One region of the Metabacillus sp. 113a genome, then DNA from elsewhere that is predicted to be linked to it. Evidence: riboswitches for the same ligand, from Rfam matches in the RefSeq annotation. Region 1 holds a riboswitch; each other region holds the start of a gene.
What was found. Region 1 has a riboswitch for S-adenosylmethionine ahead of ACQCVE_RS18070 (Na+/H+ antiporter NhaC family protein). Riboswitches for the same ligand answer to the same signal wherever they lie in the genome.
Positions count from the first base shown of each region.

Region 1 (2,199 bases):
TGGGGGGGAAAGCAAATGTATAAAAAAGAATTTTACGTTTTTGATGATCAAGGTCCGAAGCCTGCTGTTATCCGCAACTATCATGAGTCTGACTTTGATGGATTGATCCGGATTCAGAGGGAGAGCTTTCCTCCTCCTTTTCCAAGCGAGCTCCTGTGGAGCAAAGAGCAGCTTCAAAGCCACATCCGCTTGTTTCAGGAAGGAGCTCTATGCATTGAAGTGGATGGAGTGCTCGCAGGATCCCTGACGAGCCTTTTAGTTGATTATGACGAGAAAGGTCCGGACCATACGTGGGATGATATGACGGACCGGGGTTATATCGGCAGCCATGTTTCAGAGGGCAGAACGCTGTATGTTGTGGATATAGGGGTAAGACCTCAATACCGGAAGGCAGGGCTTGGGAGCTGGCTTATGTTTTCTGCCTATGAATTGGTTGTACATAAAAAGCTTGATCGTTTGCTCGGAGGCGGAAGAATGCCGGGCTACTATAAAAAGTCAGATGAACTGAAACCTGAAGAGTATTTAGAGGGTGTTGTAAACGGGGAGTTAAAGGATCCGGTCCTTACCTTTTTGCTCAGGTGCGGCCGCACCCCTTTGAAGGTCATGGGGAACTATTTAGAGGATGAAGAATCATGCCATTATGCTGCATTGATGGAATGGAAGAATCCTTTTGCTGGAAAGTAAATAGCAATTATTGCTGTTTTCTATTCATCTTTTTTAACATATATCCTTGCTGTTGCTGCAGCAGGCTTGGTAAGGCTTTCATGAATGACAGCATGTAAATATTTTTTTAAGAAAATAAAATTATGGTTTGACATTTTTTTGTGCAGCCCTTAAGGTAGTAAAAGATTGTTTATGAAATGCCCATAAATTTACGAACTTCTTATCACGAGAGGCGGAGGGACTGGCCCTGCGATGCCTCGGCAGCGGACTTTTTTAAGAGTGCTGTGCCAAATCCAGCAAGCAAATGCTTGAAAGATGAGAAGAGTGTCCTGATTATTGTGTATTAAGGCCTCTTCTTAAGGATAAGAAGGGGTCTTTTTTATGAACAGAATTGATGCGAGGTGGGAAAATGAACGTGAATCGTGAAGTAAAAGCAAATCCGCTGGCGCTGCTGCCGCTGCTGATTTTTATCGCCCTTTTTATTACGGCAGGTGTGATCACCGGGGACTTTTATAAACTGCCGATGGTTGTATCCATTTTGGTCGCAGTAGCCGCAGCGCTGTTTATGAATAGAAAAGAAACGCTGAATTCGAAGGTTGAGCGCTTTGCAAAGGGTGCCGGCCATCCGGATATTATGATTATGGTCTTTATTTACATCCTGGCAGGTGCTTTTTCGGAATCGGCCAAAGCTATGGGAGCAGTTGAATCGACAGTAAACCTGGCTCTGACCTACTTTCCACAGAGCTTTCTTGTAGCAGGATTGTTCATTATTGCAGCGTTTGTTTCCCTTTCAATGGGAACATCAATGGGGACGATCGCAGCTCTTGGCCCTATAGCAGCAGGAATCAGCGGGGAAACTGAAATCCCTGTAGCACTTGCTGTGGCTGCCGTTATCGGAGGAGCAATGTTCGGAGATAATCTCTCCTTCATATCCGACACTACGATTGCGGCGGTCAGAACCCAGAAGACAGAAATGCTGGATAAGTTCAAAACGAATTTCTTTATTGTTTTGCCGGCAGCAGTCGTCACAGCGATCATTTTGATTGTGATCTCTGCAGGAATGGATTCCACAGTGGAAACGAAGGAATTCAATTTCATTAAAATGCTCCCATACCTTGGAGTATTGATTGGAGCTCTGGCAGGACTGAACGTTGTTGCCGTGCTTGGGGGGGGAATAGTATTGACCGCGATCATCGGACTCTCCGATGGCAGCTTCAATATCCTTTCTTTTTCCCAATCGCTAATGGACGGAGTATCAGGAATGGCTGAACTTATTATCCTCTCTGTTTTGATTGGCGGAATGGTTGAGCTGATCAAGCACAATGGAGGAATTCAGTTTATTCTAAATGCCATGACGAAAAATATCCGATCAAAAAGAGGCGCAGAACTTGGAATTGCCGGTCTGGTGGGTGCAACAAATCTATCAACGGCAAATAATACCATTTCTATCATTACTGCAGGCCCGCTTGCCAAAAACATTGCGGATCAGTACGGGATTGATAACAGAAAATCTGCAAGTATTCTCGATATCTTTTC
Region 1 covers NZ_JBNILJ010000020.1:1,556-3,754, forward strand. Annotated here, with positions in the region: gene ACQCVE_RS18065 (GNAT family N-acetyltransferase) at 16-684, shown strand; SAM riboswitch class I at 881-985, shown strand; gene ACQCVE_RS18070 (Na+/H+ antiporter NhaC family protein) at 1,073-2,199, shown strand, end outside.

Region 2 (2,199 bases), on a different contig from region 1:
AATATGTGGATTGCGATGATGAGAACGGCTGGTGTTAAGCATAAGGCAGTGGAGCCGTCCACTGCCTTATATGCTTTAGCAGCAGGCAGGCGCCGGTCTTTTGCATAGACCCTGTATCCTCCCGGCAGGAAACAACACAAGGAAAAGAGAATAAACTAAAGAAAGACAAAATGAACAGGTGATGGTCATGTCAGAGGCTGCTAAAATCATTATTGTTGAAGGGAAATCCGACAAGAAAAAAATACAGGAAGTCATTAACGAGCCTATAGAAATTATATGTACGAATGGAACAATCAGTCTCACCAAAATGGATGAACTAATTGATGAGTATTTTGAAAATGATGTGTATATATTGGTGGATACGGACGAAGCAGGAGAAAAACTGAGAAAACAATTTGTAAGAGAATTTCCGGAGGCTTCGCATTTATACATTGATAAAATGTATAAAGAAGTAGCTTCAGCACCAGAGCATCATATTGCTTCCGTACTGCTGAGTGCAAATATTGATGTTCAGGCGAAATATTTATAGCAGGGAGTTCTGGTTTTATCATGATTGAAGTAAATGAAAAGCAACTGTCTTCATTGATTGAAGAAGATCGCTTAATCTTGTATCTTTATACTCCTTTTTGCGGAACTTGCCAGCTCGCAAAAAGGATGCTTACGGTAGTGGATGAAACGGTACCGGAAACAGATATCCATATGGCAAATTTAAATTATTTGCCGGGATTCCCTGAACGCTGGGAAGTAGAGAGTGTTCCGTGCCTGCTTATTTTTGAAAAAGGGAAGCTTCACACTAGGCAGTACGCCTTTCAATCAGTGGAATTTTTATATAAGCTTATTAAACAGAACGGCGCATAACGCGGCGTTTCTATTCTATATATCCGTGTTATTTCCCCCGTAATCTCCATATTTCTCGGGAAATAAACAAGAGCCCGGCTGCAGCCGCGGGAAGAGGGAGAAAATTATTTGAAGATTTTACATTGACACACCCTTTTCCCCGTGATAAAATCACTCTCAGATCTGAAATATTTTTAAAATTTAAAACCATCATAATTTAATAATAGATTGTTCTCTTATAAAGAGAGGTGGAGGGAAGTGCCCTATGAAGCCCGGCAACCGTCAGTTTTATGACTGAAATTGGTGCCAATTCACTCAAAATGCGCTGCATTTTGAAAGATGAGAGAAAGGTAACCTTACGTTTAATGCCTTTCTGCTTGTCTACGCAGAAAGGCATTTTCTGTTTCAGATCGATGGAGAAAGAAGGTGGGAGCATGATCACATTAACAAACGTATCTAAAATTTATTCCGTCAAATCTGGAAACATCAAAGCTGTAGATAAGGTGAACCTTGAAGTGGAAAAAGGAGAAATCTTCGGGATCATCGGATACAGTGGTGCAGGAAAAAGCTCGCTCATCCGGCTCCTTAACGGGCTGGAAACACCGACAGAAGGCAGCATCGAAGTAGCGGGTAATAGAATTGGAGTTATTAAGGGGAGAAAGCTCCGAAAGGCAAGACAGAAAATCAGCATGATATTCCAGCACTTTAATCTTTTATGGTCCAGGACTGTAAGTGAGAACATAGCGTTCCCGCTTGAAATAGCAGGCTTCCCTGCAGCTGAAAGAAAAGAACGTGTTAAAGAGTTAATCCGGCTGGTCGGATTAGAGGGAAGGGAAAATGCTTACCCGGCCCAGCTCAGCGGCGGCCAAAAGCAGCGTGTAGGCATTGCCAGAGCGCTTGCCAATAACCCAAAAGTTCTTCTTTGTGATGAAGCAACCTCAGCCCTTGATCCGCAGACGACCGATTCAATCCTCGAGCTTCTCGTCGATATCAATCAAAGGCTTGGACTGACAATCGTCCTTATCACCCATGAAATGCATGTAATACGCAAGATCTGCCATAAAGTAGCTGTGATGGAGGAAGGTAAGATTGTGGAGGAGGGAGAGGTGCTTACTGTCTTCAGAAAGCCTCAGGTACCAATCACAAAACGATTTGTCCAGCAGGTGACAGAGCCCGAAGAAACAAGGGAGACCATCGCTCATCTCATTGACTCCTACCCTACCGGCCGGATTGTCCAGCTCACCTTTGTAGGGGATTCTACAGAGCAGCCGGTCGTTACCGGATTAATAAAAAATTACGACGTGAAAGTGAATATTCTTCAAGGAAAGATCTCGCAAACACAAAGCGGGGCATATGGAGCCC
Region 2 covers NZ_JBNILJ010000004.1:254,142-256,340, forward strand. Annotated here, with positions in the region: gene ACQCVE_RS09490 (YusG family protein) at 1-38, shown strand, start outside; gene ACQCVE_RS09495 (toprim domain-containing protein) at 188-529, shown strand; gene ACQCVE_RS09500 (thioredoxin family protein) at 550-858, shown strand; SAM riboswitch class I at 1,071-1,183, shown strand; gene ACQCVE_RS09505 (methionine ABC transporter ATP-binding protein) at 1,272-2,199, shown strand, end outside.
Region 2: it holds a riboswitch for S-adenosylmethionine, as region 1 does, so the genes downstream of both, ACQCVE_RS09505 (methionine ABC transporter ATP-binding protein) here and ACQCVE_RS18070 (Na+/H+ antiporter NhaC family protein) in region 1, are expected to answer to the same signal.

Region 3 (2,199 bases), on a different contig from region 1:
CCGAAGAACGCAAATTCAGGATCAATGACTTTCGTTTCTGTTTCTCCTGCAAAAATGCTTCCTGTGTGGAGGTCTCCATGCACTAAGGCATCCGCCTGCGTTAAAAATTTCTTTTTAAGCTTGGCAGCTTCCAGTTTTAAATGGGTGTCTGCCCAGATCTCTTCCGCCGCTTTCCGGAGCTCCGGTTCAAAGTCATTTGAATCATGATCGAAGAATGGATCGGTGAACACAAAGTCCTCTGTAATTTTACAAAGGTCAGGATTCGTAAATTGTTTAACAAGCTGTTTTTTCACATGAGGCTCAAGGGCGAAATCGCTCGTATAAAAGAGCGTCCTGGCCATAAATTCTCCAATGTGCTGAGCGAGATGCGGGAGCTGTTTTCCTTCGATCAATGCCTGCCTGGCAATTTGTAAGTGTGACAGGTCTTCCATTACAGTTACGGCTAGGGGCTGGTCGGTGTAATAGACCTCCGGGACAAGCCCTGGTGCAAGCTCTGCATGCTTAACGAGGGCGCTGCTTTCAATGCGTGCCCGGTCAAGGGTAAGCGGCCATGATTCACCGATTACCTTTGCGTATGGAAGAGCCTGCTTAACAATCACCCCTTTGCCTGATTTTGGATCATGTACTCTGAAAACAAGGTTCAAATTCCCATCGCCAATTTCCCTGCAGTGAAGAATCGTGTCTGGAACGAGGCCCAGCCTGACCGCGAGTGCCGCAGCGGCGGCTTCCGTTAACGGTTCATAAAATGCTGAATGTGGTATACCCAATTTTTTCGCCTCCTGAAAAGCCGTTTTTTAGATAAGTGCAAATACAAAAAGCCTCTTTCGTTTTGAGAAAGAGGCTTGAAGAGGCTGTCTCCGCACCTCTTATCTCCCAGAAAGCATAAAGCTTCTGACGGATTTAGCACCGTGCCTTTTGGAGCGTCTTGCTCCGGCGCTTCTTGCTGCGCCCCATTTCGCAATGGAATTACGGTCGGTTGCTGTTGGGGTCAACGGGCCAATTCCCTCTCCCAACTCTCGATAAGAGTATATGTGTTAGATTTTTTTGAATGTTTTAATTGTTTTGCAATCAATCATTGATGAAAATCTTACCAGCTCCACAATAAGTCTGTCAATCTTTTTTTAGTATGTTTTAAAGGCCCGGCATCAGAAAGAATCTGATAAAACCATTCATAAGCTTCAGGCTGAGTGATTTAACCCTTATATATAAAAAATTAAATAGGGAGGTCAGCTTTTAAAGAACGATTGGTACAATTCAGGCCGGCGGTCCTGAAATACGGGAATCTGTCTTCTGATTTCAGCAATTTCTGCGAAATCCAATTCAGCGCGGAGTGTTTCTGCTCCTTGCCCCGCCTCGGCCAAAACTGATCCCCATGGATCAATGATTATAGAATGTCCGGCAAATTTATTTTTGGGGTCGGACCCGCATCTGTTGCAGGCAACGACAAAGGCCTGATTCTCAATGGCTCTTGCTATGAGGAGCGCCCGCCAGTGGTTAAGGCGGAGGAGGGGCCATTCAGCGGCGACGAACAATACTTCTGCTCCATGGGCTGCATGATCCCGCATCCATTCAGGGAAGCGGATATCGTAGCATATAAAGCCTGCGCATTGGATTCCATCCAGAGAAAAAAGTCCGCTGCTTTTGCCGCCTGTCAAATAATGGTGTTCATCCATCAGTTTAAATAAATGAATTTTGCTGTATTCATGTACCAGCTCTCCGCTCCTGCTGAAAATGAGCATTGTATTTGTTATCTCTTTACCGGACTTTTTGGCAATGGACCCTGCCACCAGGTGGACATGGTGCTCTCTAGCCAAGGCCGAAAGAAAAGCCTTCGAGTCCCTTCCTGCCGGGTCCGCAATCTCATCCAGTCTTGTCAAATCGTATCCAGTGTTCCATAATTCGGGTAATACAAGAATGTCCGGCGGATTGACTTTAACGGCTTCCCTGATCGCAGCTGCCGCTCTTTTTTTATTTTCTTCCGGATTGCCGAATGCGATATCAAATTGGATGCACGCAATTGACTGTTTCACTTTGACCCCCGCTTTCAATCAGAATTTTCTTTACTTTTCTGTATTAACACTATATGATTTGTGACTATCATTTCAAGAATTTTTCGAGAAGGTGGAATAGAATGACATATTTTGAACCATCCCGCTTACTAAGACGGCTTCCTGAGCAATTTTTCGCTGCCTTGTCTTT
Region 3 covers NZ_JBNILJ010000005.1:90,741-92,939, forward strand. Annotated here, with positions in the region: gene mtnK (S-methyl-5-thioribose kinase) at 1-767, opposite strand, end outside; SAM riboswitch class I at 864-1,026, opposite strand; gene ACQCVE_RS10545 (carbon-nitrogen family hydrolase) at 1,227-2,030, opposite strand; gene ACQCVE_RS10550 (pyridoxal phosphate-dependent aminotransferase) at 2,132-2,199, shown strand, end outside.
Region 3: it holds a riboswitch for S-adenosylmethionine, as region 1 does, so the genes downstream of both, mtnK (S-methyl-5-thioribose kinase) here and ACQCVE_RS18070 (Na+/H+ antiporter NhaC family protein) in region 1, are expected to answer to the same signal.

Region 4 (2,199 bases), on a different contig from region 1:
CCTTGTACATGTTGTATGGCATGTCTAATTCTACTATAATCAATTCATAAAGTGAAACTTCCATCAGCGGAGATTTTCTCCCCGAATGGGAAACGCTCCCCCTCTTCCAAGTTTTTGGCCGGGTTCATCTTTCTTGCCTGAATCAGCAGGCTGGCGCAGGACAGGTTCTACCCTCCCAAAAAAGATTCATGCTGAAGAGGGATTCAGCTTGACAGAGCCTGTTATAAAGGCAGATGGCCTTTTAGATGGGATTAAGAAAACATGGGAGGAATCGGCATGTCAAAGGAAAATTCATTCGATATTGTATCCAAAGTCGAAATGCCTGAGGTTCAAAATGCTATAGCGGTTGCACTTAAAGAAATTCAAAACCGCTACGATTTTAAAGGAAGCAAAAGTGACATCAAGCTTGAAAAAGAAGAACTTGTCCTGATTTCAGATGATGACTACAAACTGGAACAGCTTAAGGACGTCCTCATCAGCAAACTAATCCGCCGTGAGGTTCCTGTAAAAAATATTCAGTACGGCAAAGTCGAGGGAGCATCCGGGGGTACTGTGCGCCAGCGCGGCAAGCTGGTTCAGGGAATCGATAAAGAAAACGCTAAACGCATCAATAACATCATCAAAAATTCCGGATTAAAAGTAAAATCCCAGGTGCAGGATGACCAGGTCCGTGTCACAGGAAAGAACCGCGATGACCTCCAGCAAGTGATTGCTGCCATCCGGCAAGCGGAGCTCCCAATTGATGTACAGTTTATTAATTACAGATAATCAAAGGACGGGACCGCTGTAAACGCGGTCTTTTTGTTATCCAAATGCAGCACAGATTAGAAGAAGCAGACAAAACATCCCCCGCAATGAACCATTCTTTTATTTTTCGAGTGCCTAAAGGGGCTGACGGAGTCTGTCTCATCCGTTTTCTCCTTTCACTTCTTTTTGCAGGAAAAATGTTAGGCTAACCCCTTGAATATTTTCGAAAAATTAGGTAAATTGGGAGTAATCGATTTTTAAATGAATATCGTTCTTATCAAGAGAAGCCGAGGGACTGGCCCGATGACGCTTCAGCAACCGGTCATGCAAGATTGCGTGCCAAGGTGCTAAATCCAGCTGAGCTGCCTGCTTGGAAGATAAGAAGAAGTCCGAATGTCAAAGCCTTCTTCTGCAGAAGGCTTTTTATTTTTCATTCTGCTGGATTCAAATGACTATTTCCGCTAAAGACAGCTAACGAAACTTATTTTTCAAGAGGAGGGGGATTCCCGCATGGGATTTCTAGATGATTTGCAAAATCAGATTTTAGTAGCAGATGGTGCGATGGGAACCCTTTTGTACTCCCATGGGATTGACCGGTGCTTTGAAGAACTGAATAGATCAAGTCCCGATCAGATCCGGGGAATCCATGAAGCCTATATAAAAGCCGGGGCACGCGTCATCCAGACGAACACATACGGAGGAAATCATATCAAGCTATCCCGATATGGTCTGGAGGATGATATCCGGACAATCAATTCACAGGCGGTCAAACTTGCGAGACAGGCTGCCGGCAGTCAGGCCTATGTGCTCGCAACGATGGGCGGGGTCCGCGCCTTCAAGAAAAGCTCACACACTCTGGAGGAGCTGAAGCGCAGCTTCCGTGAGCAGCTTTACGTTCTCCTGAATGAAGACATAGACGGGCTTTTGCTTGAGACGTTTTATGATTTGGAGGAGCTGAAGGCGGTTCTTGAGATTGCAAGAAAAGAAACCAATAAACCGGTTACCGCGAATGTTTCACTTCATGAAACGGGAGTTCTGCAGGATGGAACTTCGCTTGCAGACGGCTTAAAACAGCTTGAAGAGCTTGGTGCGGATGTGGTCGGACTTAATTGCCGGCTCGGTCCTTACCATATGCTTGAATCTCTTGAGGAGGTTCCCCTTCCAAAGCATGCGTTTCTTTCGGTATACCCGAACGGCAGTCTTCCTTCTGTAGAGGAAGGACGCCTTATTTATGAATCGGACGAAAACTATTTTGGTGACAGTGCCCTTGCGTTCCGAAGCCAGGGTGCCCGCCTGATCGGCGGCTGCTGCGGGACAACGCCCAAGCATGTGAAAGCCATGGCGGATGCCTTGAGAGGTCTCGATCCGATCAGCGAAAAATCAGTGAAGGCCCGGAAAACAATCATCGTGCAGGAGAGTCCAGAGCCGGAATACCCTCCGCTCCACAAAATC
Region 4 covers NZ_JBNILJ010000006.1:55,506-57,704, forward strand. Annotated here, with positions in the region: gene ACQCVE_RS11470 (YajQ family cyclic di-GMP-binding protein) at 277-768, shown strand; SAM riboswitch class I at 1,019-1,131, shown strand; gene ACQCVE_RS11475 (bifunctional homocysteine S-methyltransferase/methylenetetrahydrofolate reductase) at 1,258-2,199, shown strand, end outside.
Region 4: it holds a riboswitch for S-adenosylmethionine, as region 1 does, so the genes downstream of both, ACQCVE_RS11475 (bifunctional homocysteine S-methyltransferase/methylenetetrahydrofolate reductase) here and ACQCVE_RS18070 (Na+/H+ antiporter NhaC family protein) in region 1, are expected to answer to the same signal.